4 regions of the Alteromonas gilva genome follow, and region 2 is predicted to be linked to each of the others. Evidence: predicted binding sites of a transcription regulator. Region 2 holds the regulator's gene; each other region holds the start of a gene.

Region 1 (7,643 bases), on a different contig from region 2:
TGGGATCCTTTCGGTTAGCCGGTCAGTCCCAGCGTGAGCAGGTAAATACGTTGCAGCGGCGCCTGGAAGAAGAATTTGGCGTGTTTACGGTTGGCCGACACGATTTGGCCAGTGGTAGCTGCATACGGGTAACGCCTCAGGTGTTTACAACGCCCACCGAAATTCGTCAGTTGAGCAACGCGCTGGCGCAGTTAGGATGATGTAACAATCCGTATTAAACGGCTTGTTTTGGTTATGTTAAGCGCTGGGTAAGGCGATAGCTTATCGGTTAAACGCCAGCCCCCACTCGCTGGCGTGTTTTTCTCAAATCAGGCAAGCCTGACATTATTTTAAAGAGAAAGGCGTAAAGTTAGTGTGCTCGTCGTACACGTCAACGCCTTCGGCCTTTTTGAGGACGGCAATTACTTTATAAGTAACCGGTGTTAAAACAACTTCCCAGAGTACTTTTAAGCCATAGTTGGTAAGCGCGACGGTAACAATCAACTCGGTACTCCAGATGCCCCAGAATGCCACAGGGTAAAACACCACTGAGTCTACCGCCTGGCCCACGATGGTGGATCCAATGGTACGCTGATACAACGCTTTTCCCTGGCTTCGCACTTTCATGCGGGCCATGACAAAGGCGTTGGTGAACTCGCCCAGCCAAATGGCCAGTACCGAGGCCAGTACAATACGCGGTGCTTGGCCGAAGTTCATGGCGAAACTTTCCTGACGGCTAATACCACCCACATCCTGATTCCAGCCGGCGGCGGGTGGCATTGCGGTAATAAACCAGGCCATAAATGCCGCAAAGGCTGCGGCAAAAAAACCGGCCCAAATAGCTCTGCGGGCACGCTGATAGCCATACACTTCGGTGAGAACGTCACCGAGTACGTAAGAGAGCGGAAAAAATATCACGCCGGCACCAAAGGTGAATCCGGCAACTTCTGCAACTTTACCAGCGCCAATAATATTTGAACAAACAATCAATATACAGGTCGCAGCTAACATGAAATCAAAAAAGCGAAAATGTCGGGTGGTGGTGTCGGTAACCCGGTTGAGTGACGATGTCATAGTATTGAGGTTCTGAGGAGTACGGACAAGCAGTGTGGCATAGCGCGCGAATACTGGCAAATAGCGGCGTCTAAACTATAGTAGAAATAGCAGATACAGCCTCGTCGAAGGCAATACAATCAACAGGAAGGCGTATGCAGATGGCAAAGTCAGCAATCGATCCTGTTGATACTGTTGTGGCATAGTAATTGTTTAAATTGGTTAGTGTTGAAAATGTAACAGAACAATAACCAGCGTCATCTGGGAACAAATTTGCATCTGATATATAACAAACTAGGTTTAAGGTAGTGATTAACAAAGTAAACAGTATGCAAATACCAACAATTATCGATGTTGAAGCCAGCGGGTTTGGTTCGCATGGTTACCCTATCGAAGTGGGTGTCATTCGCAGCGACGGCGCACGGTTTTGCCGACTCATCAAGCCGTTTGAGCATTGGACACATTGGGATGACAAGGCTGAAGCACTGCATGGAATTACCCGTGAGCACTTACATGAATTCGGTTCTGATGGCCATGAAGTTTGCTTAAAGTTAAATGATTTTTTAGCTAATTCAACCGTTTATTCCGATGGGTGGGTGGTTGACCACCCATGGCTTATTAAGCTTTTTGCGGCCTCAGGCATTGAGATGACCTTTAACGTTCGTGCCTTAGAGTATGTGTTGAACGAATATCAAATGGAACACTGGCTGGCGGTTAAAAGCCGAATAGTGGCACGGTTTAACGGCAAGCGACACCGCGCCAGTACCGATGCCGAAATTATTCAGCAAACGTTTGTGCAAACCCGGCCATTAGCCCCGCCTACTCGCTCGCAACTGGCGGTGGGCAACGGCTGAATGGCGCTAAGTGTCTGCATTCAGGAACACCGACAATGAAAACACTAGGGTTGATAGGTGGCATGAGCTGGGAATCTACCACGTTATATTATCAGCACATCAATAACGAAATTAAACGCAGAAAGGGCGGTCTGCACAGTGCGCCGCTTATTTTGTATAGCGTCGATTTTGCTGAAATCGCGCGCTTGCAACATGCTGGTGACTGGGCTGCGCTGGGCCAGAAGTTAGCACAAATCGGGGGTAAGTTAGCGCAAGCAGGTGCTGACGGTCTGATTATTTGCACCAATACGATGCATTATGTGGCTGATGAAGTTTCAACGGTGGTGCGTATCCCCTTACTGCACATCGGCGATGCTATCGCTGCCGCCTGCCAGCAACAAGAGGTGGAGACGGTTGGGCTGCTCGGCACCCGTTTTACCATGGAAGCGCCATTTTTGCGTCAGCATTTACACGCCGCCGGCTTAACCGTGATGACGCCCGATGAGCAAGACCGTCAACGGGTGCACGATGTTATCTATCAGGAGTTATGCGTTGGTTATATTAACCCCGACTCCAGGCAGCAGTTCCAGACTATCGTTAGTCGCCTTGCCAGAGAAGGTGCGCAGGCGGTTATTCTGGGGTGTACAGAAATCGGTTTGCTTTTAGGAGCCGGGGATGTTGAGTTGCCGCTGCTCGATACAACCCAATTGCACGCCAACGCGGCGGTAGACTTTATGCTTGCAGATTAATTAAAAGTAATAGTGAACGCCCATCACTAACGAATTAACATCTTCTTCGCCGATGTCACGGTATTCATACCCCACTGCCATGCCAAATCCTTGCAACTCACCAAACTGCCACCCCACACTGGCGGCCCTATCATGCTCGCCTAACAATGGCATTGCCTGGGTTTGAGGTGAAGTCGTGTATTGGGTTGACCGAATAGTCGCATAAATCCAATGCGGTGCATTTAACGGTAAGGCGCGATGGGCTGATAGACTGTAAGCTCTGACGCCAGATACGACGATAGGCACCGAAGGGGTAAGGTTGCCAAAGCGGGCAGCATAAGAACGATTTACCTGCAGACTAAAGTTCCATTTGGGTAATCGTTTACTCTGATACGCAATAAAGTGGTCGTCATTACCTACCGGGCTGATCAGCAACGGTCTGTTTGCCAGCGAAGACGCCGCACTTACCGATAATGAGTACAGTAGACCCGCAACCAGACTAACGATTAACGAGCAAAGTTTAGGCTCTTTCATTTGTATGGTGTTCCGTCGAGAATAGTGGCTTATACAGTGACTTATAATGTCAGGTTCGGTTACCCGCCCTTTATATAAACTATAGCTTTTCTCAATCGCTATACAAGTGTGGCGGTTAAAAAATGTGCACTTTGTTATTTATTTTTTAGCATTGTGGCGAATACTCAACTAAATTTAAGACTCGACTCTCAATGCTGTGTAGCCAGGTTGTTGCCAAGTAACAGTAGTTCATCGAGTCTGTTTTATAACAATAAGCTAAATACTTTCAACGCAACTTAATAATGATAATTTAACGTATTAACTGCTTTTCAGGACTCAGGCAACAAGGACATTAACGACGCGGCGCAGGATACGCCAATTGAGGAACAGCTAATGCGAGACCAACGGCTAAATGAAAGGAAGTTTGTTATTACTTACTTACCTGAAGGGCTGCTTAGAAAAAAAAGATCAGTGTGTGTAAGGGAAGGGTATCTGACTGTGCACAATGAACGTCAGGTGCACATCAGTGACTACGGCGGTCAGTACACGATGACCATCAGGCAAGGCAAACGGCTGAAAGTAACGGAGGCCGAAATTTCTCTTTCCGATGAACAGTTCAACGATCTGTGGCCGCTAACGCAGCATATGAGGATCGAGAAATCACGTTATCGAATTGAGCGTCTTGGTTACAAGCTGAGCGTGGATGTGTTCAGACAACATCTCGAAGGGCTCATGTTAGCCGCGGTCGAGTTTGACAGCGAGGTCGACTGTCGACGGTTTTTAGCGCCGGATTTTACCGATTTTGAAGTCACCCATCGACGCGAATATCAAAACGAGCAGCTTGCCAGGCTTGGCATGCCAGATACGTTTGCAAAGGCGAGTATGAGTATGGTTTAAATGAGATTATCGGTACGCAGCGCGCACCAATAACCTCAGCCATGGATGCTTAGCCAATGGCAGCGCGAAGTGCTTCGGCTTTGTCGGTAGATTCCCACGGGAACTGTTCACGCCCGAAGTGACCATAGGCTGCGGTGGCCTGATAGATAGGTCGTTCAAGATCCAGCATTTTGATTAAGCCGTAAGGACGCAGATCAAAGTGTGCTTTCACCAGCGCCACCAGTGTTGCTTCATCCAGCTTGCTGGTACCGAAGGTATCAATACTGATTGAGGTGGGCTCTGCCACACCAATGGCGTATGACACCTGAATTTCACAGCGCTTGGCTAAGCCCGCTGCAACGATATTCTTTGCCACATAGCGTCCGGCATAGGCAGCAGAGCGGTCAACTTTAGATGGATCCTTGCCAGAGAAGGCACCGCCACCATGACGAGCCATACCGCCATAGGTATCAACGATGATTTTACGCCCGGTCAGGCCGCAGTCACCCATTGGCCCACCTATAACAAAGCGACCGGTCGGGTTAATGTGAAACTTGGTAGCCGCTGTGATCCACTCAGCCGGCAATACCGGTTTGATCACTTCTTCCATAACCGCTTCGCGCACCGTGCTTGTTGATACTGAGTCGCAATGCTGGGTAGAGAGCACTACCGCATCAATACCTACAGGTTTGTTATCTTCATAAATGAAAGTTACCTGACTTTTGGCGTCCGGACGTAACCAGTCAAGCTTACCGGATTTACGTAACTCAGCCTGACGCTGCACTAAGCGATGTGAGTACGTAATGGGAGCAGGCATAAGTACGTCAGTTTCATCGGTTGCGTAGCCAAACATTAAGCCCTGATCGCCAGCGCCTTGCTCTTCCGGGCGGGAGCGGTCCACACCTTGATTAATGTCTGGTGACTGTTTACCAATGGCATTCAACACGGCACAGGATTCGGCATCAAAGCCCATATCGGAATGGGTATAACCGATGTCTTTAACCGTTTGGCGGGTAAGCTCTTCGATATCTACCCAGGCCGACGTGGTAATTTCGCCGCCAACCAGCACCATGCCAGTTTTAACGTACGTTTCGCAGGCAACACGTGCTTTGGGATCTTGCTGTAAAATTGCATCGAGCACAGCATCGGAAATCTGGTCGGCTATTTTGTCCGGGTGTCCTTCAGAAACTGACTCAGACGTAAATAAATGGGCTGCCATACATGCTCCGTATAAATAAAATGTCTTAATTGGGGTGTTGTTACAAACCCAGCTTGCTAAGCATATACTGTAAAATCACCTATATGGTTTTGCTGGTCGTGATATTGCAATCAACATTATGAACACTATTGTAGCAAGCAAAATGATAAATACCAGTCTTTACTTCTGGACGTCTAAAAGTCTATTTGTTACGTTATCTTGACAGTAACCGGCAAAATGGCGCTTGCAGATCGCGACATTGCGCGTGCGCAATACCATTTTATCCCTCGATTTAGCCCTGCAGAACCTTGAGTTTGCCTGGTAACGCTAAAATGCACCCGGGAAATCGAAAACACATTGAACTGCACTGGCCGGTAGGTAACAATATGGCTCTGAGCCTGATAAAGCGTAACTGGCCGTCGTAAGTTGGTACTGCGGACTTAACTGTAGCAGGAATAACTGAAGGGCAGCGTATTTAGCTTAGTGGATAAAGCAGGCCGCTGAGCGGGTGTAAGTGCTGCGATAGCGCGATCAAGAAAAGCGAGTATAAAATGTCGGTTGTTGTGACGAAAAAGTAAGTGTAATTATTTTTAGCGGGCCGGCGCTTGCCGGTGATATGTTTCAGGCATTGCAACATTACTGTTGAAGCAGCAGTAGAGGTAGCGCTGGAACCAAAGGAACATGGCGCTCTGAAGGCTAAAAAAATATGGTAAGAATCGCCATTAATGGCTTTGGTCGTATAGGCCGGAATGTACTGCGGGCATTGTATGAAAGTGGCCGCAATCAATTTATACAGGTTGTCGCTATTAATGAACTGGCGGAGCCAGAAGGCATGGCGCACCTGCTCAAATACGATACCTCCCATGGTCGGTTTGCCTGTCATGTGGAGCTGAATGACGATAAACTCACCGTGGCAGGTGATGTGATTCAGTTATGCCACCAGGACACGATTACCGGGTTGCCCTGGGCTGATCTTGCGGTGGATATTGTACTGGAATGCACCGGACAGTATTCTGACAAAGAAAGTGGTCTGGCGCATATTGCCTCTGGCGCTAAAAAAGTCCTGTTTTCGCAGCCGGGTGCGCCGGATATGGACAACACCATTATTTATGGCTGCAACGAAGATACACTGTTGCCGGAGCACACCGTGGTGTCGAACGGTTCATGTACTACCAACTGTATTGTGCCGGTAATTCAGGTGCTCGATGAAGCCTTTGGTGTTGAGAGCGGCACGATTACCACCATTCATTCCTCAATGCACGATCAGCAGGTGATCGACGCGTACCATCCGGATTTACGTCGTACCCGTGCAGCAAGCCAGTCAATTATACCGGTCGATACGCGTTTAGCGCGCGGTATTGAGCGTATATTGCCGAAATTTGCCGGTAAGTTCGAAGCTATCGCGGTGCGCGTACCGACCATTAACGTTAGCGCCATGGATTTGAGCGTTACCCTGGCAACGCAAGTGACCATAGAGCAGGTAAATCAAGCCCTCAGTAGTGCTCGTACCGGGCGACTTGCCGGTGTACTCGACTATACCGAAGAGCCCTTGGTGTCGGTAGATTTTAACCACGATCCGCATTCGTGTATTGTAGATGGTACACAGACCAGAGTGAGCCACCGTCAATTGGTGAAAACTCTGGTATGGTGCGACAACGAATGGGGTTTTGCACATCGAATGTTAGATACCGCGCTGGCTATGTACCAGACAGGAACCAAATAATTTTTTGAATTTAACGAAAATGAGAAGGAAACGCTATGTCAATCCCAAGCATGTCTGATATTGATTTGTCAGGAAAACGTGTATTGATTCGTCAGGATCTCAATGTGCCGGTAAAAGACGGCAAAGTGACCTCGGATGCGCGAATTAAAGCGTCGCTGCCGACCATCAAGGCAGCCCTGGAAGGTGGCGCTGCGGTTATGGTGATGTCACACCTTGGTCGCCCCACAGAAGGCGAACCAGCCGACGAGTTCTCATTACAACCGGTGGTTGATTACCTTAATGATGTGCTCGATACCGACGTATCCTTAGTAAAAGATTACCTCGACGGCGTAAACATTGCGCCGGGTCAATGCGTGATCCTCGAAAACGTGCGATTTAATAAGGGCGAGAAAAACGACGACGAAACATTGGCCAAACAATACGCAGCGTTATGTGATGTGTTCGTTATGGATGCATTTGGCACAGCGCACCGTGCGCAGGCCTCCACCCATGGGGTGGCTAAGTTTGCGCCTCAAGCTGTTGCCGGGCCGTTACTGGCCGGCGAACTCGCGGCATTAACCAAAGCGTTAGATAACCCGGCGCGTCCCATGGTAGCTATTGTGGGCGGCTCTAAAGTATCCACCAAGCTGACAGTGCTTAAGTCGTTGGCGGAAAAAGTCGACCAGTTAATTGTGGGTGGCGGTATCGCCAACACATTTATTGCGGCCCAGGGGCACAACGTCGGGAAGTCGCTGGTGGAG
Region 2 (7,643 bases):
GTAACCTAAGCCCTTAGATAGCGACTGAACCCGGCACATGTAACTTAGCATCATCCTGAACTAATTGACCTACAAGGTTGCCGCGCCAATGACCCACTTGCTGTTCTTTGGAAGTAACTTCCTGAATAATCGCGAGCATTTTCACAATGGCATCCGTCATTGCGAAATTACTGTTAGTGGCAGCCAATACCTTACGCTTCATTTCAGGCTGAATAATTTTAATCGACTGCACCACCTTACTTTCCTCAAGGTGGTACATGGCGGCTGAGGGTAATATCATCAGTCCTTCGCCTTGGATTACCTGGCGCAGCCCGGTCATAAGCTGACCTGAATAGGCTTTATCATGCTTTAACCCAACACCAGTATCGTGCTCGTACTGGTCAATGAGCCGTCCCAGTGCATCTTTAGGTCCTGGCGTTAATAGTTCAAACTCACTTAATTCCCAGAAACAAATGGTTTCCCGATGTTTTAACAGCTGATAATACGCAGACGCATCATTAACGCCGACCACCAGATACATGTATTCTTCGATCAGCGGATAAAGCGACATAAAACCCGCTTCGATCTCCTGCTCATAAGTGAGGGCGATATCAACCTGGTTGCTTTGCAACCATTCTTTTACCGCGTACGAAGGGCCAGTGCTGATCTCCAGTTTTAATTGTGGATGCCATTGTGAGACCTGAGCAATCAGCGACATGGATAATACATTACCAATTGACGGCAACATACCAACCCTTACCGTCCCCTGCTGATTAGACGCCAGCTGCTGCAATTCCATTTTGGCCACATTAATATCATCGATGAGCTTTTTCGCATGCTTTTCGAACATCTTTCCTGCCGCGGTGAGACTAACGCCTTTAAAGCTTCGATCAAACAATGCACAGCTCATTTCTCTTTCGAGGTTTGCCAGTTGCTGACTGATCGCAGGCTGAGCAATATCAAGCTCACGCGCTGCAGCGGCAATACTTCCTTTTTGTACTGTCACAAGAAAATACTGAAGCTGTTTTGAATTCATTTACGCATTACTCAACTGATTGATAGCGACTTGCCGACTGTTTTGAATAACACAGCAAATCAATGGCTTGTAACAAATCATTCATTATTTCGAAATTAAATGATTTCTACTTCGAATTCAGCAAGTTACATGCCACCAAATGGTCAGGTTTTAATACCCAAGTGTTAACAGGTTGTTATCTGCATATATTTTATAAAATATTTTATTGCAGCAAATGAGGATTAAGTCATTGTTTAATATGAATAATAATGATAGCTCTATATTTTACTTATAGCCCTCAATATTCTTTTTTCTTCCGGAAATAGCTGCACTTTTCTTAGTCTCTGTAGTGTTGTCAGTAAAGTCTGACGCGCTCATTAAGTCCAAATAATGTTTAAATTTGGTGCTATTACGAACCAATTTGGGGCACTTTTAGCCAGAGGCGTCTTCTCACGTCCATTCGTAGTTGCACTTAAAAAGATCATAGCGATATGACAATTTAGGGAACACATGATGAAACTCAAAAAATTAAATGCAGCAATACTGGCAGGTCTTGCCGGTTATTCGCTATCGATGACCGTTGCTACCAATGTAATGGCAGAAGAAGCCGCGGAAGAAGACGTTGAGAAAATCGCCGTTGTGGGAGCCCGTGGTGCACCTCGCTCTGTAACGAGTTCACCAGTTCCGGTTGATGTACTCAGCGCCGAAGATATTAATGGTGTCGCTTCTTCAGATATGAATGACATTATGATGACGCTCGTTCCATCTTACACCATCGCTCGTCAGCCAATTTCTGATGGTGGTACCTTTATTCGTCCGGCGCAATTACGTGGTCTGCCAACGGATAAAACCCTCGTGCTTGTAAACGGCAAACGTCGTCACCGCGCCTCATTAGTTGAAATTGGTGGCTCCGGTACCCAGGGTCCTGACCTGGCAACCATTCCTGCCGCCGCTCTTGGCAGCGTCGAAGTTCTGCGTGATGGTGCCGCCGCTCAGTATGGTTCAGATGCGATTGCCGGGGTAATGAACTTCCAGCTTAAACGCAATGCCGAAGGCGGCTCATTGTCACTGGACACTGGTCGTTACTTCGAAGGCGACGGTGAGCAATATACCATTAGCGGTAACAAAGGCTTCTCGCTGGGTGATGATGGCTTCCTGAGTATCTCTGCTGAGGTGACCGACTCCAAAGCTACTTACCGTGGTGAGCAGTACTGTGAAAGCTGGTTCTGTGTTGACGAACAGTCACCTGAATATATCGCCGCCGCAGAAGAGCAAGGACGCACAGTGCACGGTTCATCGCAGGTACAACCCTGGGGTCAACCTAATTACAGCGGTGCCAAAGTATTTGTAAATGGTGGTTACGCGATTAGCAATGATATGGAATTGTATGCCTTTGCTAACTACTCAGAAAGTGAAGGTGACGGTTCGTTCTTCTACCGTTATCCAGGTAACGGTACTATTGAAGATCTGCGTGAACCTGATGGCACAATTTATACACCATTAGAAAAATTCCCAGGTGGTTTTACCCCGCGTTTCTTTGGTGATATCACCGATTACTCTTTTGTGGGCGGCCTGAAAGGCATGACCGGAAGTTTGGGCTATGACATCAGTGGTCGTTACGGTTATAACGAAATTTCTTATACCCTGAAAAACACCATCAACCCGTCAATGGGACCGGACTCACCCACCTCGTTTAAGCCGGGCGATCTAGCCAACGACGAATTACAATTCCAGGCTGACTTTACCTACGACATGGCCGCTTATGTGTTGGCCTTTGGTGCCAGCTACATGGAAGAATCTTACGAGATTTCAGCAGGTGACCCGGACTCTTACCGGGTAGGTCCATACTCGTCACCCGATCCATGGGGATTCTGTGACGGCACCGCCTCAGCAGAAGCTGTTGCTACCGCAGTCTCTAACGGTTTGGATTGTAGCGATCCAAACGATCCGGTTTATACCGCTGTAGGTGTAGGCTCAAACGGTTTCCCTGGTTATTCAGCTGATTACATTGGCACCTATGAACGCGATTCATTCGCTGTATACGGTGACATTTCGGGTGACATCACAGATAAATTGTTTGCCCAGGCGGCTATCCGTTATGAAGATTACTCTGACTTTGGTTCAGAAGTTGTTTACAAGATTGCCGGTATTTTCCAGGTTACCGATGAAATTGCAGTACGTTCTTCATTCGGTACAGGTTTCCGCGCGCCTACTCCTGGTCAGCAAGGTACCACTAACGTATCAACCCGTTTGCCCAATGGTTTCCCGGTTGCAACCGGTTTGTTCCCGGCGGGCAGTGTAGTTGCTCAGGCATTGGGTGCTTCAGAACTTAAGCCAGAGAAATCAACTAACTTTACGCTTGGTGCGACTGCTGACATCGGTGATTTCACATTAACTGTGGATTTCTACCGTATTTTACTTGAAGACCGCGTAAATGCGATTTCAACGCTTGATGTGTCATCTACCGAAGTCACCGACCCGGATGCCGCTGGTTATGACGCTTACCAGCGTTACTTAGCGCTTGATGCTGCAGGTGTTCAGGGTGCCAACACCATCGGTGGTGTATTCTACTTCCAGAATGCCTTCGATACAGTAACGCAGGGTGTTGATATTGTTGCTACCTATAACTTTGAGTCTGAAGCTGGTGATACCACTATCACAGGTTCGATGAACTATGGTACGCAGAAATTTAACTCTGACCCACAGGTGTATTTCAACAACGAAGCCGTTTATGACTTCCTCAATGGTTTACCGGAAACACGTGGTGTTTTGTCTGTTAAACACGCTTATGAAGACATGTCATTCACTGCCCGCATGAACTACTTTGGTGGTTATTCAAACTCTGAAGGTGGCAGCACAGTTTCAGCTATTCAGATCTTTGAGCCTGAGTTTATGTTCGACCTGGAAGGTACTTACTTCCTGACAGATACGTTGTCATTATCTGCCGGTGTACGCAACCTGTTCGACAACTATCCTGATCCAGGTGAAATCGGCGAAACCTGTTGTGGGCGTATCTACCGCTCTGATTCTATCGTTGACTGGCAAGGTGGTTTCTACTACATGAAGCTTAATGCTTCTTTCTAAACTGCACTTCAACGCAGTTAATTAACCTGTCGTCGACCAGCCAAATGGCTGGTCGACTTATTCAGGTAACTCATCGCTATGAACGCGACAATCCGCCCAAAACATTATAATTTCTACCTTATAATAATAATAAATAACCTATAATTGTTGAACTCAAGTGGAGCACTGTTGTTATGGAGATTGAACTCGTCTGGTTCGTCCTCACGTTGTGTGTAGCGGGCGCTGTCGCCGGCATTACTTCCGGCCTTTTTGGTAATGGCGGAGGTTTTGTTGTTGTACCAGCCCTACTCGCGGTCTTTCCTTTTTTTACCCCTGCCTCTGACGAACTGGTAAAGGTTGCAATAGGTACCTCTTTGGCATCTATCGTAATTTCCAGTGCACGCTCAGTATTGGCGCACAAAAAACGCGGCGCAGTTGACTTTGTCATTCTGAAATCCTGGCTTATTTGGATCGTGCTGGGTGTGTTAGGTGGCTTAGCAATTGCCAACCATACCAGTAGCGGCGGACTCACCATCGTCTTTGCTGCCGGTGTATTGTTGTACTCAGTCTACTTCCTGTTCCCGGACTTTGTGGTTCGCCCAGGGGTGACCTTCAGCATGCCAACAGGGGTTGGCAAAGCCGCGCTGGCATTTGTGATCGGCGGCTTTTCAGCCCTGCTGGGTATCGGTGGCGGTACGCCAATGGTCATAACCATGGTCATGTGCCAACGCTCTATTCAGCAAGCGGTAGCCACCGCAGCGGGCGTCGGCTTCTTAATAGGCTTACCTGGCGCCATTGGCTTTTTGTTCATGACCAATGCCAGCCCGGCCACCATGCCGTTTGGTACCGTAGGTTACATCAACCTGCCCGCTTTAATAGCGATTAGTATCGGTTCCATCATGACTGCCCCAATAGGCGCATCGATGGCCCACAGTTTTAGCGAAAAAATGCTTAAACGCTTGTTTGGCGTTTACCTGGTGATCGTGTCCGTAGCCATGTTTAGTAAAGCATTATAGTCGGTCACATACTCCAATAAGAGGAACACTCAATGACTTATAATCCATCAAGACGACTTTTCTTAGGAGGCTCACTCGCAGCATCAGCCGCTGGCGCAACGGGTATTATTACCCCTGCAGGCTTGGCCGCCCAGCCTATGAAGTCACCGCAAATTATGTATGGCCCAACGCCTGGGGTAGCAAAGCTGAACGCCAATGAAAACCCGTATGGTCCGAGCGACCTGGCATTGAAAGCCATTGCTGAGGCAAGCCGCTCGGGCGGTGCTTACTATGCCTACCGCGCAGGCATGTATTTACGTGATATGCTGGCTGAATCAAATGGTTTGAAGCCCGAAAATGTCTCTATCACTGCAGGTTCAAGCCTGATCCTGGCTTTTGCGGCCTTTGCGGCAACCAGTAAAGGTAAAATCCTTGGCCCGGATTTATTCTGGGATACCACCTCTAAGGCACCCATTAGTCAGGGCGGTCCGGAAATTGTTCGCGTACCGAATACCGCGGAGCTGGATATTGACCTCGACGCACTGTACGCCGCCATCGATGATGACATTGCCATGGTACACGTGTGTAACCCTAACAATCCAACCGGTAAGTTGCTTGACCCGAAGAAGCTGCGTGAGTTCTGCATTAAAGCATCGAAGAAAACCATGGTATTAGTTGACGAGGCCTACAACGAACTTATCGAAGATGGCCCTAAGCATTCCATGATTCCGTTAATTAATGAAGGTCACAACATCATTGTTGCGCGGACATTCTCAAAAATTTACGGTCTGGCAGGTATGCGTGTTGGTTACATGCTGGGCAGTGAAGAGAATATGGAGTTCATCAATAAGTTTGGCCTGGGTGGATATTCAATTAACCAGGCAGGCTTAGCCGCGGCCATCGCCAGCTACAATGATGAAGCGTTTAAAGACTTCTCACGTCAAAAAGTCAAAGAAGGCCGTGAGATTATCCTTGATGCAGTAAAAGCCAATGGCCTGACTGCTTTGCCATCCACCACAAACTTTGTGTTTGTTAATTTAGGTGATGACGGTGACGCCAACGCATTCCGCCAGGCAATGGAGCAACAGGATGTGTTAATTCGCGGACAGTACCGTACGTATTATCAATGGTCACGTGTCAGTACTGGTCGAATTGAAGACGTTAAGAAATATGCGGCAGCAATGCCAAAAGCATTAGAAGAGATGTATAAACTCAAAGCATAACTTTAAATAGCAAACCAAGGCGCATTACCACCTCATTGGTAACCAGCCCGGGTTTGATAATACCGGTCCCTGGGCCGCACCTTTCGACAGAAACTTAAAAGGCCGCTATAAAGCGGCCTTTTTATTATTGAACAAAGACGTGTTTAGTCGGCGTCTTTATCCAGTTCATTTTCCTTGAGATCCACATCGATACCCATCGCCTGCATAATTCGGCGTGCTTCAGCCGGTATGCGGTTTGGATTATCTTTACGCAAGTCCTCATCATCAGGCAAGGGCTGACCGGTAAAGGCATGCACAAAAGCCTCACACAACAGCTCGGAATTTGTGGCGTGACGCAAGTTATTAATTTGCCGCCGGGTTCTCTCGTCGGTTAACACTTTTAATACGTTGATCGGAATTGAAACAGTGACTTTTTTAACCTGTTCACTTTTTTTACCGTGCTCCGCGTACGGGTAAATATACTTTCCGTCCCACTCTGCCATGCTTTATTCCCAGCTTTACTATCATTATTGTTATAAGAAATTCTAAACAAACCACAGAAAAGGTCAATTGAGCAGTGTAAACTGCTTGACGTCTAGACATATATTATTTAGTTTAGACGTCTAAACGTCCGTTTGAGCTAACTGAGAATATACCATGGTGTCTTACGCGCAGGGAATCGATGCCCTTAATCAATCGTTATCAGAATTACGCGACATTGACGTGTCTTTTGAGTTTTTTCCGCCGGGTAACGAAAACATGGAAAAAACCCTTTGGAAGTCAGTGGAACGCCTGGCGCCTTTAAAGCCTGCTTATATGTCGGTCACCTACGGGGCCAACAGTGGCGAGCGCGATCGGACTCACGACGTGGTGAAACGTATTCAGCAGCAAACAGGTGTGGCGGCAGTGCCCCATTTAACCTGTGTCGATGCCAGCGCCACGGAGTTAAAGCAAATCGCCCGTGACTACTGGGACTCAGGAATTCGCCGCATAGTAGCGCTACGCGGTGATTTACCGCCGGGGGTCAACAAGACCGATATGTACGCCTCCGACTTAGTCGCCTTGCTCAAAGAGGTTGAAGACTTCGACATCTCCGTTGCCGCCTATCCGGAAAAACACCCCGAAGCGCCTAACGCTCAATTTGACCTGCTAAACCTCAAGCGAAAAGCTGAAGCTGGCGCCAGCGAAGCCATCACACAGTTCTTTTTTGATACCAGCGTTTATTTGCGTTTTCGCGACCGTGCCGCCGCCGCTGGCATTGATCTGGACATCGTACCGGGCATTCTACCGGTAACGAACTACCAGACCCTGGTAAAATTCGCCGGTTTTACCAACGTTCATGTGCCTGGCTGGTTGCATAAACTGTACGAAGGGCTCGATGCCGATGAC
Region 3 (7,643 bases), on a different contig from region 2:
GGTTGACGCCTTTATTGTGGACGCAGTTGACACCACTGCCGCCGGCGATACCTTTATAGGCTATTTTTTAGCTGCATACAGCCAGCATGCCGATGCACGTCAGGCGTTAAAGCGCGGCTGTGCGGCATCAGCAATATCGGTCACCCGCATGGGCGCTGCGCAGTCTATTCCGGCTGTGAAAGACGTTGACCGGTTTTTGGCAAAATATACTAAATAGCTGAACCCGACACTGACGACAGCTAAAGAATAGAAAAGAGAAAACAATGACACATAAGATTATTTTAGACACGGATCCCGGCATCGACGACGCCATGGCTATCTTTTTTGCGTTTCAGCACCCAGACATCGAAGTGTTGGGTCTGACCACTGTTTATGGCAACATTCCGGTTGCTATGGCTGCCCGTAATGCCTTAACCCTGTGTGATGTTGCCGGGCGTCAGGATATTCCGGTTACCAAAGGGGTGGCGATGCCATGGGTGGGTCCGGAGTCGGAATACGCGCACTTTGTGCATGGCGATGATGGCTTTGGCAATATCAATTATCCGCCTTCTACCCGCGAGCTGGACTCGCGTGACTCAGCGCAATTTATTGTCGATAAGGCCCGACAGCATCCGGGCGAAATTACCCTGGTTGCCATTGGCCCGCTGGGCAATATTGCTATGGCACTGCGACTGGAGCCTGACCTGCCCAAGCTGGTAAAAGGTATCAGTATTATGGGTGGCGCAGCCTTTGTTCCGGGTAATGTTACCCCGGTTGCCGAAGCCAATATCTGGAATGACGCGCACGCCGCCGATATTGTGTTTTCAGCCGACTGGGAAGTAAAAATGTTTGGCCTGGATGTCACCTTATTTGCGCCAACGGATCCTGAGTTTGTTAACATCCTCGCTGCAAAGAACCCCACCCTGGGCGGATTTGTGCAGCAGGCGTCACAGTTTTATATCGACTTCTACTCACAAAACCGCGACGAAAAAGTGTGTTTCTTTCACGATGCGTTCCCATTAGCGCAACTGGTGGCGCCGGAACTCTTTGAGTTTACCCGCGGCAATATTCGCATTTCCACCGACGACTTAAATCGCGGTCAGACCATTGTTGCGCCGCCGGGTACCACAGCCAGCCCACTCTGGACCGAAGCCCCCTTTGTGCAGGCTGCTACTGGCGTGAAGCACGACGAACTGTTCCAACTGTTTATCGATACCTACGCCCTTTAACGACTCTGGCCTGCCAGATTGCTGGCAGGCCAATGGTGCCAGGCATGACCATTAACGCTCCTCGATCTGCTCTAACCAGCCGTCAGCAATTGCGCAAAGCCCTCCGCGAGCGTCGTCGCGCGCTTAGCGACACGGCCCAACAGCACGCAGCAACGGCGGTGTGCCAACAATTGTTCACCATGTTTACCAGCCAAACCCGCCGTGTTGCGGGATATTTAGCAAATGATGGTGAAATAATGCTGGGCCCTACCCTGGCGGCGTGTCACCAGCAGACAATAGCGGTATCGCTGCCATTATTGCACCCCTTTACCGGCAAGCATTTATTGTTTCAAAACTACACACCCACTACCCCAATGACAGCCAACCGGTTTGGTATTCACGAGCCTGAATTAAACTCGACCCAGATCCGGTTACTGCACGAACATGACATGTTGTTAATGCCGTTAGTCGGTTTTGATGCCAGGGGTAACCGCCTGGGCATGGGCGGAGGGTTTTACGACCGCACCTTAGCCCATGTGTATCGTCTTAAAAGGCGTCCGCTATTGGTGGGAATAGCCCATGACTGCCAGCAGGTTGATACGTTGCCTGTGCAAAGCTGGGACATTCCTCTGGATTGTATCGTGACGCCCGGCCAAATTATTACCTTGTCACTAAACATTTGATCTTAAGGCCACAGGCCGACCAATCCTTATGTGTGAAATGCTGTTTATCTGGCCGTATATCGGCTAAAATACGGCCTCTTTTATCAGCGGATAGCGAATAAACGCATGGATCAAAATGCCAAGAAGCAGGCGGTTGGCCGCGCTGCAGTAAAATATGTAGAACCCGACACCATCATTGGCGTAGGCACGGGCTCAACGGTAAATCATTTTATTGATGCCCTGGCAGATATTAAGCATCAGATTGCCGGTGCCGTATCCAGTTCAGTGGCTTCAACTGAACGTCTTAAAGCCCTCGGTATCGAAGTATTTGAACTCAACGATGTAGATAGCCTGTCTGTGTATGTTGATGGTGCCGATGAAGTCACTGAGCACAAACACATGATCAAAGGCGGTGGCGCTGCGCTCACGCAGGAGAAAATCGTCTCTGCGGTGGCTAAAACCTTTGTGTGTATTGTTGATGACAGCAAAGAAGTTGGCGTATTAGGTAAATTTCCTTTACCGGTAGAGGTAATTCCCATGGCGCGCTCTTATGTTGCCCGTGAGCTGGTTAAACTTGGCGGCGATCCTGAGTACCGCCAGGGTGTGGTCACCGATAACGGCAATGTGATTCTGGATGTACATAACCTGGAAATCTTAGATCCGGTCGCAATGGAAAAAGCCATTAATAATATTCCCGGCGTGGTAACCAACGGTATTTTTGGTATCCGGGGTGCCGATGTTGTGCTGGTAGCAACAGAAGGTGGCGTAGCGACACGGTAATTACCCCACATTAATCCTGATGGCAAGGTTATATAACAAAATGGTATCAGCCTTGGCCTCGCAAAGCGGCAGAAATGCCATAAAGCGCTTTCACCTTCTGTCAGCTTTATGGTATTTTACCCATATAGACGTCCAGATGTCTCTTTAACTCCCTGACTGAGAAGCGATGCAATGAGCAAATTTTCATTATCTAAAGATAAAATCAAAATCTTACTGCTGGAAGGTGTACACCAAAGCGCCTTGGAAACCCTGCAGTCGAACGGTTATACCAATATCGAGTATTTAAAAACCTCGCTGCCCGAAGATGAATTAATTGAAAAAATTAAAGACGTGCATTTTGTTGGTCTGCGTTCGCGTACTCATATCAGTGAGAAAGTGGTTGAAGCAGCCAGTAAACTGGTGGCTGTGGGTTGCTTTTGTATAGGCACCAATCAGGTAGATTTAAAAGCCACTCAGGCCCGTGGTATTCCGGTATTCAATGCGCCCTTCTCAAATACCCGTTCAGTGGCTGAACTGGTGCTGGGTCAGTTAATTTTATTGTTACGCCGGATCCCGCAAAAAAATGCGCAAGCGCATCGTGGTGGCTGGGATAAAAGCGCGGAAGGTTCATATGAGGCGCGTGGCAAAACACTGGGTATCGTTGGCTATGGCCACATTGGTACGCAATTGTCGATACTGGCAGAGCACCTGGGTATGAAAGTGCGGTTCTTCGACATCGAAGATAAACTGGTGCTGGGTAATTCTGAACAGGTTAAGACCCTTAACGAACTCTTAGCCATGTCTGACGTTGTCTCCTTACACGTGCCTGAAACCGTGCAAACCAAGGATCTTATTGGTAAAGCCGAACTTGCTCAAATGAAGCCCGGCAGTATCTTAATTAATGCCTCACGGGGAACCGTTGTTGATATTGACGCGCTGGCCGACGCGTTAGAATCGGGTCACATTGGCGGCGCCGCTATCGATGTATTCCCGGTTGAGCCAAAATCAAACAACGAAGAGTTTGAGTCGCCACTGCGTAAATTCGACAATGTGATATTAACGCCACACGTAGGCGGCAGTACGCAGGAAGCGCAGCAAAATATCGGTATTGAAGTAGCGGGTAAGCTGGCGAAATACAGCGACAACGGCTCAACATTGTCGGCGGTTAATTTCCCTGAGGTGTCGTTACCTGAAAACGTAAAACGTTCACGGTTACTGCATATTCACGAAAACCGTCCGGGCGTATTAACTCAAATCAACCAGGCGTTTGCTCAAAAAGGCATCAACATTGAAGCGCAGTACCTGCAAACCAACGCCGAAATTGGTTATGTGGTGATTGATGTCGAAGCCGACAAAGCTGATGAAGCCCTGTCTGAACTCATGCAAATCAGCGGCACCATTAAAACCCGCGTCCTGCATTGATTCTGGCGCAGAAACTAACGGCGAGCCAATTCCCGGTAAACTGACACCCGGTAAGCTAATACCGGGTAGGCCAATACCGGATAGATAGCGCCCTCGCCGGTTTCCTATCCACACCGTCGTTCTGGCTAAGCTTAAACGCTTAGCGGGGCACGGTGTGTATTTCGCTTCGTTCTATTATCCCAATGCCCTGTTTTCCTGGTAAAACCAGCCCCGCTTAAAAGTGTAAAAGCTCACCTTGCTGCGCAAACACAAACTCAACCCCCAGATTGTTTGCACGGGTGAGTTCGCGCTGAATGATAGTCTGGCTATTTTCGCTCTTAAGGTAGGAGGGTTTAATATGGGTAATCACCACTTTAAGGCCCTTTAGTGCGATGTCCGGATGCTCCGGATTAACCAAACTGGCAAGCACGGTCAGTTCTTGCAGCACATAACGTGGTGTCAGGTGACCATATAGTTTATCGTCTGGCCGGCTGTTGGGGTATGAGCTTTCAATAAACAGTGCTTTTAACTGGTTTTGTTTAACCAGTGGCGCCACCTGCTGCCATACGGCATAAAGTTGCTGGCCTTTTTCGATACTGTCAGGGCCGGTATCACCCAGATACAACAATGCAGCATTGTTGTGTTGTAGTAAAAACGCCGCCGACAATGAGCTCCCGGAATGACTCAGCGGATAAGCGGTCAGGCGCATACCCAGCTCATCTAAGTTTACGGGTGTACCAGCAGACAACGGCTGATAGCGATATTTTGCCAACGCAAATTCTGCCCCCTGATCAGCAAAATTGGGCCACAACTGCCAGTTAAACAGGTGGTCGCGAAGCTTGTTGAGGGTATCAGAGAAGCCATACAACGGTTTTTTAGCATCGTCAGTGGCGTTAATAGCAAGGCCGGCAATATGATCAACGTGCGCGTGAGAAATGGCGTAACCTTTAATGTGATCCCGCAGCAATTGCCCTTTGGCGCTGTAAGGGGAGCCGCTTTGCCATGCAACTTCGGCAAACGCATTACGTGCAAAGGCGCTGTCTATACCGCTACTCAGGGTGCCAGCATCCAGCGCCAAAAACTGATTTTTAGCTGCCACAGACACCAGGTAACTGGATAGGTTGGCTTCGTTTAAGCCGCCCTGAACGCCCAGCGGTACAACGTCAAAGTCACTCGCGCTAGCGGTGCAGCCAAACAGCAGGACGCCGGCGAAAACGCCGGATAAACGATTGGTAACAGGCATGTTATTACCTTAATAAAAAAAGTATTGGCACATTCTAACGTTTAACCAAGGCCGGTCAAAAATGCCGTTGAACGGTATGATAAACCTATAGTGGCAGCGCTACTGATTGTTTTTTATGTACCCGGCGATTAATCGGCTAATTTATTCCACCAGTGCTTTTTCAGATACACCGATGTCACCAGAGCAATGGCCGCAGTCACAAAGAACGCATGCCAAATTTTTACCACCAAAAAGATTGGCAATAGTCCTAAACAGGTATGCCATATCAGGCCGATTCCAGTATTAGTAAGATCTCTTTGCATATCCCGGTTGGGCGTAAAGCTTATATTGTCTTTTTGCAGCGCAGCGATTACCGGCTGCCACGCACCCCAGGGGCGGGTTTTCAGGTAAAAAGCTTTCAACACACGCATATCATCAGCTGGCGTTAACAAACTCCCGACAATACAGGTAGCCAGACACACGGCAAACATCACCGGAAATACATACAAGGGTGATAGCGCGGTAAACATCAACGGAATGGCAATGAATAGTCCGGCCACCATGCCGCCAAAATAACCGATGGCATTAAAGCGCCACCAATACCATTTAAGCAGGTTTGACGCGGTGTAGCCGCCGTAAAGTGCAGACACCAGCCACATCACTACGCTGTTTAGCGACGACATAAAAATACCGGCGGCACAGCCCAGGATCACAAACACGACAGTAACGATATAGCTTAACCGCATGACCCGTGGTTCGCTTGCCTGTGGGTTAATATAACGCCGATAGATATCATTAACGATATACGCAGGCGCTGCGTTAGCGGTGGCAGCAAAGGTAGACATAAAGGTTGCCAGTAACCCTGCCACAACCAGCCCGAGCACCCCCGCAGGCAAAAAGTTGGTAATGGCAAATGGCAGGATTTGCTCAAAATCAGCCCCGCTGCCCATACTTTTAAGCTGTGGGGTAAAGAACACCAGGGCCAGAACCGTTAAGCCGGTTATCATCATGTAGCGCGGAAACAACAACACCACGCTGACAAAGCCACTCATTTTGGCGGCTTCAGAAGGACTCCGCGCCGACAAAATGCGCTGCATATCGTAGTTTGGCGCCGGGCCTGCCAGGCTTTGAAGGATACCTTTAAACAGCACCAGCATTATAAATACACTAAAAAATGAGTAACCGTCGCTGGCAATCTGATCATTGGCCAACGGCAATAATTGCGACCAGTCTATTTCCAGTTCCCAGCCAAAGTGTAGGGTCATCCAGCCATCCGGAACCGCGCGAGCGAGCATTTCAGGCGTTACCTTTATCATTGCAATCACTCCAATCGCAATACAGGCAATGGTCATGACCACAAATTGCAGCACTTCGGTTATGACAACACTGCCGAGCCCACCTTTGAGCAAATAAATAACCGTTAGGGCAGTAATAATCAGCCCGTAGCAAATTTCATTGAGGTGGTTCTGGGTGGATAGTTGCCAGGGTAAAAACGCCGCCGCAAACTTGCCTATGCCGATAAATCCATAGGCCAAAAAGCCCAATACACCAAGCAGTGCAAAGACCACCACAATCAGGTGACTGAGATTGGCCCCACGACTTTCGCCAAATCGCAACCGGATCCATTCTGCGCCCGTCATTACTCCAGAACGTCGCAACCACACTGACAAAAACATCATCAGAAATATCTGGTTGAAGCTCGGCCAGAGCCAGGAAATAAAGATGCTCTTAACGCCATACACAAAAAGCAGTGACACCATCCACATGGTGCCGCTGATATCAAACATCCCAGAGGCATTTGACATGCCCAGTACCGGCCACGGAATTCGGTTGCCGGCCAGAAAATACCCGCGAGCCGAACGACCAAAAGCCCGCGAGGCAAAGATGCCAAGGCTCACCACTGCCGCAATATAAACAGTGATTATAGCGATATCCAAAAATGACAATTGCATAAGTCCCGGCCAAAAGCGACGGTGTAGAGACGACAAATAACTGCGCGACAACTTATGCCTATTGCACTATTTTTTCAACACAAATCCCCCGGATTACAGTGTCAGTCTATAAACAACCGGCGGGGAGCTGTCTTAATTGTCGTTTGCGGCGCTCACCGTTGAAGCCGCCCAGGTGTCGCTACGAAATGGCACTGCGGGTAAGCCCTGGTTGTTGATCAGATTAACATTCGGGTAATCGGCCCACCCATAGCGCACCGCCACTGGCGCTTTTACGCTGGCGCTGGAGACTTTAATAGTATTGCCTTCAATGCTCGCCGATGCGGGGTAAAACACTTTGTCGTCACCGGCAATGATAAACGCGCCAGGCGCCTTCCCATCGATGGTCTGCAGACCTTTAGCGTTGTCAAAGTGCAGCACTAAAGACTGCCCATTTGGCTCTGCAAAGCGAAAATCCGGACCA
Region 4 (7,643 bases), on a different contig from region 2:
TTGGCATATTTCGATTTTACGCGCTTTGGTATCAGCCTGGCCTTTTTCATCAAACGCCATCACCACAGTCGCGGCGCCGTAGCGTTTTATCAGACGCGCCTGACGAAGGAACGATGCTTCGCCCTCTTTGAGGCTGATTGAATTGACAATGGATTTGCCCTGCACACATTTAAGACCGGCTTCGATAACCTCCCACTTAGAGGAGTCAATCATGATCGGCACGCGGCTGATATCAGGCTCGGACGCAATCAGGTTTAAAAAGGTTTGCATAGCCTGCACCGAGTCCAACATGGCTTCGTCCATGTTGATATCGATAATCTGGGCGCCGTTCTCCACCTGCTGACGGGCAACGTCGAGTGCGGTTTCGTAATCACCTTCTAAGATCAGGCGTTTAAACATCGCCGAACCGGTGACATTCGTGCGTTCACCGATATTAATAAAACTGGAAAATTCTGCTGACACGCTAGTACCTCAATGCACGAAGGGTTCTAAGCCGGCAAGACGCATCCTGGGCTCAAGTTTAGTCACCTTACGGGGGGCTTTGCCCTCAACCGCCCTGGCCAGTTCGGCAATGTGCTCAGGCGTGCTGCCACAACACCCTCCGACAATATTTACCAGCCCCGACGCGGCCCATTCTTCGATATGTTCGGCCATTTCTGGTCCTTCCATATCGTACTCACCAAACTCGTTAGGCAACCCGGCATTCGGGTGCGCCGATACCAAACACTCTGAAACGTTGCTGATTTCTTCAACGTACTGGCGCAATAAATCGGGGCCCAGCGCGCAATTTAAACCAAAGGAAACCGGTTTAATGTGGCGCATGGAATAGTAAAACGCCTCGGCGGTTTGACCCGACAAGGTACGACCAGAGGCATCGGTAATGGTGCCGGAAATCATTACCGGCAGCTTCACGTTTTGCTTTTCAAACGCCACCTCTACGGCAAAGGACGCGGCTTTGGCATTGAGGGTATCAAAGATGGTTTCAATCATAATGATATCGGCCCCGCCCTCAATAAGCGCTTCACATGACTCGGTATAGGCCGCTACCAGCACATCAAAGGTGACGTTACGTTTACCCGGATCGTTGACATCGGGCGAAATCGAGGCGGTACGACTTGTCGGGCCAATGACCCCGGCCACAAAACGCGGCTTTTGCGGATTTTTGGCGGTGAATTCATCAGCCGCCCGGCGGGCCAGTTTTGCTGCCGCAATGTTAATGTCGCGGGAGTGGGCCTGCATATCATAATCGGCCATAGAAATGGTCGTCGCATTAAACGTATTGGTTTCTATAATATCGGCGCCCGCCGCCAGGTACTGGCAGTGAATATCGTAAATCAGCTCTGGCTGCGTAATCGACAACAAGTCATTGTTGCCCTTAATGTCACAGTGCCAGTCTTTAAACTGCTCCCCACGGTAGGCTTCTTCGCTGAGCTTATGAAGCTGGATCATGGTACCCATGGCACCATCGAGCAATAAAATACGCTGTGCGGCAATATCGAGAATATCTTTATCTGTGTACCTGCTCACGTGCTACCTCTTGCGCTGGTCTTTTTCTACCAGCTGATTTAAATCGTATGGCGTAGTCTGGTAAACGTAATAGTTTATCCAGTTGGTAAATAACAAACTGCCATGGGCGCGCCATCTTACCACGGGTGGTAGTGACGGGTCGTTATCCGGATAATAATTAGCTGGAATAGCTGGTTCCATTCCGGCATTAAGGTCGCGATGGTATTCGTCGTTGAGAGTCTCCGGATCGTACTCCGGATGACCGGTAATAAACACCATACGTTTATCGTCTGATGCCACCACGTACGCCCCTGCCTCGTCTGATTCGGCAATCACATTTAAATCGGGAATGCTGTTGTAGTCGGCAGGGCTGATGTAGCCATATCGCGAATGTGGCGCAAAGAATTCCGAATCGAAGCCACGCAGCAGTTCGTTATGCGTATCATTGACACGGTGCTTGTACACCCCTGACAATTTGTTCTTACGCAACTGACGCTGAATACCATGAAAATGGTACATCGCGGCATGGGCAGCCCAACACAAATACAGAGTTGACTGCACATTACGATTGGCCCATTCCAGGATGGTTTTCATGGTATCCCAGTAATTGACATCCTCGTAATCGAGCAGCGCCAGCGGCGCACCGGTGACAATTAAACCATCATAACGTTTATCTTTTATCTCGCTGAATTCGTGATAAAAAGCGTCCATATGGGATTGGGGGGTGTGTTTAGGCGCCTGATTGTCAATCCGGATCAAGTCTACATTAATTTGCAGCGGTGTATTGGAGAGCAACCGAAGCAGCTGAACTTCGGTTTCTATTTTGTTCGGCATCAGGTTAAGAATACCTACTTGCAGCGGCCTGATTTCCTGACTGGCGGCGCGCTGATCTTCCATCGTAAAGATGTTTTCACCCAACAGCACGCTTTGTGCAGGTAAATTCTCTGGGATCCTGATAGGCATAATAACTCCGGTTAAACACTGATGAAGCTATTGTCGCTGATGTAACGCCAAAGTCAACATCTTTACGTCTAGACGTCTAAACGTTTTATTTATGTTGAGCCAACATGTTGTGCGGGTAACACTGCTAATTGTAGACAGCGTCGTAAAAAAAGTTTTATCAAAACGCTGCACTGAGTGACCGTGGGAGGATAGCTTAAAAGATTTGAGGGGTCGTAGAATATGCCCCTCCCCCCAGCCTTGCCAGGTCGAATGCCATTCAAACTAACGGGGCGTATAAACACCTTTATTGTACAAGACGAGTTAGAGTGCTAATTTGCAACATTATATTTACATTAAAGGCGCATACATGGATCGTCGTGATTTTCTGTTTTGTTCTGGCACAGCTGCGTTTTGTGCGATGTTATCGACACCCGCATTGGCGTTATCACCCAACGCCGGATTTAAACTTGGCTATCAACTCTATAGTGTCAGGGATGATATGAACAACGATCCGGAAGGCACTTTGCTGGCTCTCAAAAAAATGGGCTATCAGCACTTTGAACTTTATGGTTTCGATCCAACCGCCGGCACCTTTTACAATATGCCGGCACCGGCCTTTAAGTCGCTGCTGGATGATCTTGAGCTAAGTGTCACCAGCGGGCACTACGGCTTTGCTCCCTACCTTGAAAAATCTGATAAACAACTCACCGAATTTGTAGACCGCTGTATTGAGGGGGCAAAAACCATAGGGTCAGATTATATTACATGGCCCTGGACAGATCCGGCGCAAAGAAACATCGCCACATTCAAACGCCTGCCGCAACTGCTAAATAAAATAGGCAAACAGGTTAGCGACGCGGGGTTAGGCTTTGCTTATCACAACCACGGTTTTGAGTTCGAAATCAAGGATGATTCAGGCAACGGTGAAAACGCCTACAATATTATTGTTAACCAAACCGATCCGGACCTGGTCAAGTTACAATTGGACATGTACTGGGTATCCCGCTCCTCTTCAACAACACCGCAGGCACTAGTCAGGCAGCATCCGGGACGATACGTGATGTGGCACGTAAAAGACATGGATAAGCAAACGCAGGACTACACCGAACTGGGTAATGGCAGTATCGACTACACCGCGATATTACCCGACACGTCAACATCTGGCTTACGCTACTTTTATATCGAGCAAGGCGGTAATTTTAGTCAGTCGCCAATGAAGAGTGCAGCAACCAGCGCGGCTTACTTTAAAGCACATTTAGCGAAGTATTTCGTTTAGCAAGGCTAATCGGGTATTTCAAATTGAGCAAATGTATGAAGCTTACACGCTGTAATAACGGTGTCCACCAGCCATTTTGCGGCTGGCATCAACGTAAAGCCGGAAGCTGCTAATTACAGCGTTTTTGATAGCCAGATATAAATGTAAAGACGCCAGCAACAACTAATCGAACGTTACACTAAATCAAAACAGACACGTCTGACGATTTACTTTGTCAGGTAATCGAGCGGTATACTATGCTATGACGTGTGTTTAGCGATCAATATTGTATGAACGATCGAAGCAATTCTACGACAAAAAGTCTATGTTATTACTGTCCAGAGTTTTCGCAATCGTTTTATAATGTGGATAAAACGATACGCTTCTATACACAACGCGCGCCCCTTTTGAGGGCCGAATTTAAACAGAACAAACTCTGTTAGTAAGGAATAGCCATGCAAATTCGCTCGCTAAGCATAAAGTTCAGATTAATATTAATTGGTGTTATCGCTTTGTTGGCGATGACGTTAATGCTTGTGCTACAACTGTACCAGGCCAGTTCGACCAGTGCCCTGTCCAGCGCCAAAAGTCGTGTGGAACAACTTACGGCAGATATGCTGATGCTGCGTAGACACGAAAAAGACTTTCTGATGCGCAAAGAAGAAAAATACCCCGAGCGGCATAAAAAAGTCGTTGATGAACTGCAGACCGTTGCCTCCTCGCTGCGCAAAAACCTCGCCGATTTAAATATCGATACTCAACAGGTTGAACAATTCACGCAACTGGTGGGTGAGTACTCAGCGACCTTTGCTAGGTTAGTCGAATTAGAGCGTAGTATTGGGCTTGGACCCGACGATGGCCTAAGGGGCACACTCCGTGACGCCGCAAAACAGTTGGAGAGCCGCCTGAGTACAAGTGATGTTGCATTCACAACGCTGCTACAGATGCGACGCGACGAAAAAGATTTTTTGATGCGTAATACCTTAGAAGAAGTCGTATCTTTCAATAACTGGCATGATCAACTTGAGCAACAGTTACCCAACGGACTGAACACGCTTGCAGCCAACTACGTCAATAGCTTTAACCTGCTTGCTAAAAAAACTGAAGCGCGAGGCCTGACACCTCAACAAGGTGCTGAAGGAAAAATGCGCGAAAGTATTCAGGCAACGGAAGACATTCTGGAGGCAATGTCTTCATCGCTTAACCAGGAGTTAGATAGTTCCTTGGCGCAACTTCAAACGATTGGTTTTATTATTTTTGTGATTGTACTGCTATTGGTAGCTGGCCTCATTATCATGCTGGCGCACTCTATTAATGCGCCACTGGCACAGGCTTCAATGCAAATATCACGCATTAGCAAAGAGCGGGATTTTAAATTACGTCTGGAAGAAGCCGGCAATGATGAGATCACCCACTTCAGTAATGATGTGAACGCATTATTGGAGGAATTTCAGGATTTAGTGAAGTCTATTAACGTTGCCCTGACCAACCTCAATTCGGCTACGGAACAACTCGCCACGGCAACAAATGACACCGCCGAGGGCATGCGCGTGCAGCAAAATGAAACCGACATGGTCGCGACAGCGATTACCGAAATGGGGGCCACTATTCAGGAGATTACCACGAATACTGAAAGCACGGCAGACAAAGCCCGAACCACCAATGATAATGCTATGGATGGTCGCAATCAGGTCAAAGATACCGTCAGTTCTATTCGCAGTTTAGTCAATCGCCTGGACAGCGCATCCGGTGCTGTGAGTGAATTGGAAAAAGACAGCCAAACTATTGGCACCGTGCTTGATGTTATTCGCGGCATTGCAGAACAAACCAACCTGCTGGCGCTCAACGCGGCAATCGAAGCTGCCCGCGCCGGTGAACAAGGTCGGGGGTTTGCTGTGGTCGCTGACGAAGTGAGAACGTTGGCAATGCGCACGCAGGAATCTACCAGCCAGATTGAATCGATCATCAGTGGACTGCAAACGCGAACGCAACAGATAGTAACAGAGATGAAAGCATGCCTGCAGGAAGGGGCAAACAGTGGTGAGCAAGGCGACAAAGCCATGCAACGACTAAACGAAATCGGCGACGATGTTACCACTATTCTGGACATGACTACGCAAATTGCCGCGGCAATTGAGCAACAGAGTCAAGTGGCTACCGAAGTGAATAGAAACGTGGTGAATATTCGTGACTTGTCGGAAAACACGATGCACAACGTGCACATAAATGAACAAGCGAGTGAAGAAGTTGCAACTCAGACATCCTCGCTGCGTCAGCATATTTCGCAGTTTAAAGCGTAATAATTATACGGTTAAAACAACTTTCCTCCCGGATAGATATTGTCTATGAGAGTGACTGTCCAATTGCACTTAATTGCTAGAGGAGAGCAGTGCTCTCCTCTAGCAGGCGATAGCCGTTGAATAGCTATCTCTTATCACCGCACTTTCAGGCCTTCCACCCACCTCCCAGGGCTTGATATAAATCGACTAACGCGGTCATTTGCTGTTGTCGTGTCTCAATGAGCTCGCTTCGTGCTTCAAGCGCTTCCCGCTGGGCCAGCAATACTTCAAGATACTCGCCATGAGCCGATGCAAACAACCTGCTGGCAACGTCAATTGACTTTTCAAGCGACGCTATTTGTTGGCTTTTGGCAGTTACGCTTTGCTCCAGCTTGTGCAGTTTAGACAGGCTGTTAGAAACTTCGGCAACAGCACGAAGCAGCACCAGTTCATAGTCATAGGCTGCCTGCACCTGCTCTGCGCTGGCATTTTGATACACGGCTTCAATCGCTCTTCGATTAATAAGCGGTGCGAAAATGTCGGCAGATAGTGAGTAGGCAAATGACTCGGGAATATTCAACAAATAACGGGAATCAAATGAAGCGAGCCCTGTTCCCGCCCTTAATTCAAAGGATGGGTAGAAGTTGGCTTTGGCGACATCAACATTAAGGTCCGCTGCCGCCAGCGCTAACTCTGCCTGCTTTATATCTGAGCGATTCGCCAACAGTTCTGACGGCACGCCCACTCCTGGCATACGAACATCGGCACTCATTAATACATCACTACGACGGGAGATTGGCTGGGGTGTTCGTCCTAACAAAAGATTCAACATGTTTTCTTTTTCAACAATGTCTTGTTCGATCAAAAATCGTTCACTTTCGTTTTTCTTTACTTCAGCGGTGAATCTCGCAATTGGCAAAGACGAAGAACGCCCGTATTGCTGCAACGCACTAATCGTATCTATTACGGTTTGTTGCACCTTTATAGTTGCGTTTAAGTTCGCCAGTTTATTGTCGAGCGCGAGGAGTTCGTAGTAACAACGAGCCACTTCAGAGACCAATTGCGTAATAAAGAATTTGCGCCCTTCTACTGACGCCAGGTACTCAAGTGACGACACTTTGGTTGCATCCCTTAACTTGTGCCACACGTCTATTTCCCAGGATGCATTTAACCCCAGACGTAAATTGCCCAACGGGTCAGGAAATGCCTTTTCTTCTTTAATCGACAGTTGCTCTTCTACTGCCCCTTCACGGGTGTATTCACCCACTTTTTCTATTTCGGCTTCAATGCCAGCAGAAACACGTGGTAAATACTCCCCCTCGCGGGCGTACACTTCATTCGCCGCCATATTAATGCGCTGGAGAAGAATCGCCACTTCCTGGTTATTGTTTACCGCAGTTTCTACTAAGTCGGCAAGCTGGGGATCATTGAACCACTCGGCCCAATTAATATTGACGGCTTCTTCGTGTTCAAGCTCTTTTGCTGCTTGCGGATTGCTCGTTGCCTGAACATTGTAGCCATCAGGCAGTTCAACCTGGGGTGTGCGTTTTGTGACAGTTGGCAAAGCACATGACTGAACAAGTATTGCGCTAACCAATGCCATCGATAGCGGGTTACGAATGAATTTATAAGTTTTACTCATCGCTCAGCACCTCATCGTT

What was found. Region 2 encodes MetJ, which represses methionine synthesis genes. Its sites were predicted from a motif close to TAGACGTCTAGACGTCTA; they were not measured.
Region 1: metK (methionine adenosyltransferase) is a predicted target of MetJ. The motif match lies at 5,368-5,385, and genes of this name have one in related genera.
Region 3: serA (phosphoglycerate dehydrogenase) is a predicted target of MetJ. The motif match lies at 2,755-2,772, and genes of this name have one in related genera.
Region 4: metA (homoserine O-acetyltransferase MetA) is a predicted target of MetJ. The motif match lies at 2,531-2,548, and genes of this name have one in related genera.

The regions. Positions count from the first base shown of each region.
Region 1 covers NZ_JAQQXP010000001.1:1,088,906-1,096,548, forward strand. Annotated here, with positions in the region: gene OIK42_RS04835 (aminotransferase class V-fold PLP-dependent enzyme) at 1-200, shown strand, start outside; gene OIK42_RS04840 (queuosine precursor transporter) at 325-1,053, opposite strand; gene OIK42_RS04845 (3'-5' exonuclease) at 1,362-1,886, shown strand; gene OIK42_RS04850 (aspartate/glutamate racemase family protein) at 1,922-2,614, shown strand; gene OIK42_RS04855 (hypothetical protein) at 2,615-3,127, opposite strand; gene OIK42_RS04860 (CYTH domain-containing protein) at 3,500-4,003, shown strand; gene metK (methionine adenosyltransferase) at 4,053-5,201, opposite strand; gene epd (erythrose-4-phosphate dehydrogenase) at 5,887-6,903, shown strand; gene OIK42_RS04875 (phosphoglycerate kinase) at 6,939-7,643, shown strand, end outside.
Region 2 covers NZ_JAQQXP010000003.1:95,443-103,085, reverse strand. Annotated here, with positions in the region: gene yjeH (L-methionine/branched-chain amino acid transporter) at 1-9, shown strand, start outside; gene OIK42_RS16820 (LysR family transcriptional regulator) at 14-1,015, opposite strand; gene OIK42_RS16815 (TonB-dependent receptor plug domain-containing protein) at 1,508-4,078, shown strand; gene OIK42_RS16810 (sulfite exporter TauE/SafE family protein) at 4,252-5,073, shown strand; gene OIK42_RS16805 (pyridoxal phosphate-dependent aminotransferase) at 5,106-6,275, shown strand; gene metJ (met regulon transcriptional regulator MetJ) at 6,419-6,757, opposite strand; gene metF (methylenetetrahydrofolate reductase) at 6,912-7,643, shown strand, end outside.
Region 3 covers NZ_JAQQXP010000001.1:1,215,511-1,223,153, reverse strand. Annotated here, with positions in the region: gene OIK42_RS05450 (ribokinase) at 1-217, shown strand, start outside; gene OIK42_RS05445 (nucleoside hydrolase) at 264-1,208, shown strand; gene OIK42_RS05440 (5-formyltetrahydrofolate cyclo-ligase) at 1,253-1,870, shown strand; gene rpiA (ribose-5-phosphate isomerase RpiA) at 1,976-2,629, shown strand; gene serA (phosphoglycerate dehydrogenase) at 2,801-4,030, shown strand; gene OIK42_RS05425 (MBL fold metallo-hydrolase) at 4,245-5,252, opposite strand; gene OIK42_RS05420 (sodium:solute symporter family protein) at 5,381-7,183, opposite strand; gene OIK42_RS05415 (sialate O-acetylesterase) at 7,316-7,643, opposite strand, start outside.
Region 4 covers NZ_JAQQXP010000001.1:1,598,568-1,606,210, reverse strand. Annotated here, with positions in the region: gene metH (methionine synthase) at 1-462, opposite strand, end outside; gene OIK42_RS07055 (homocysteine S-methyltransferase family protein) at 472-1,527, opposite strand; gene metA (homoserine O-acetyltransferase MetA) at 1,531-2,469, opposite strand; gene OIK42_RS07045 (sugar phosphate isomerase/epimerase family protein) at 2,816-3,724, shown strand; gene OIK42_RS07040 (methyl-accepting chemotaxis protein) at 4,159-6,003, shown strand; gene OIK42_RS07035 (TolC family protein) at 6,149-7,624, opposite strand; gene OIK42_RS07030 (efflux RND transporter permease subunit) at 7,617-7,643, opposite strand, start outside.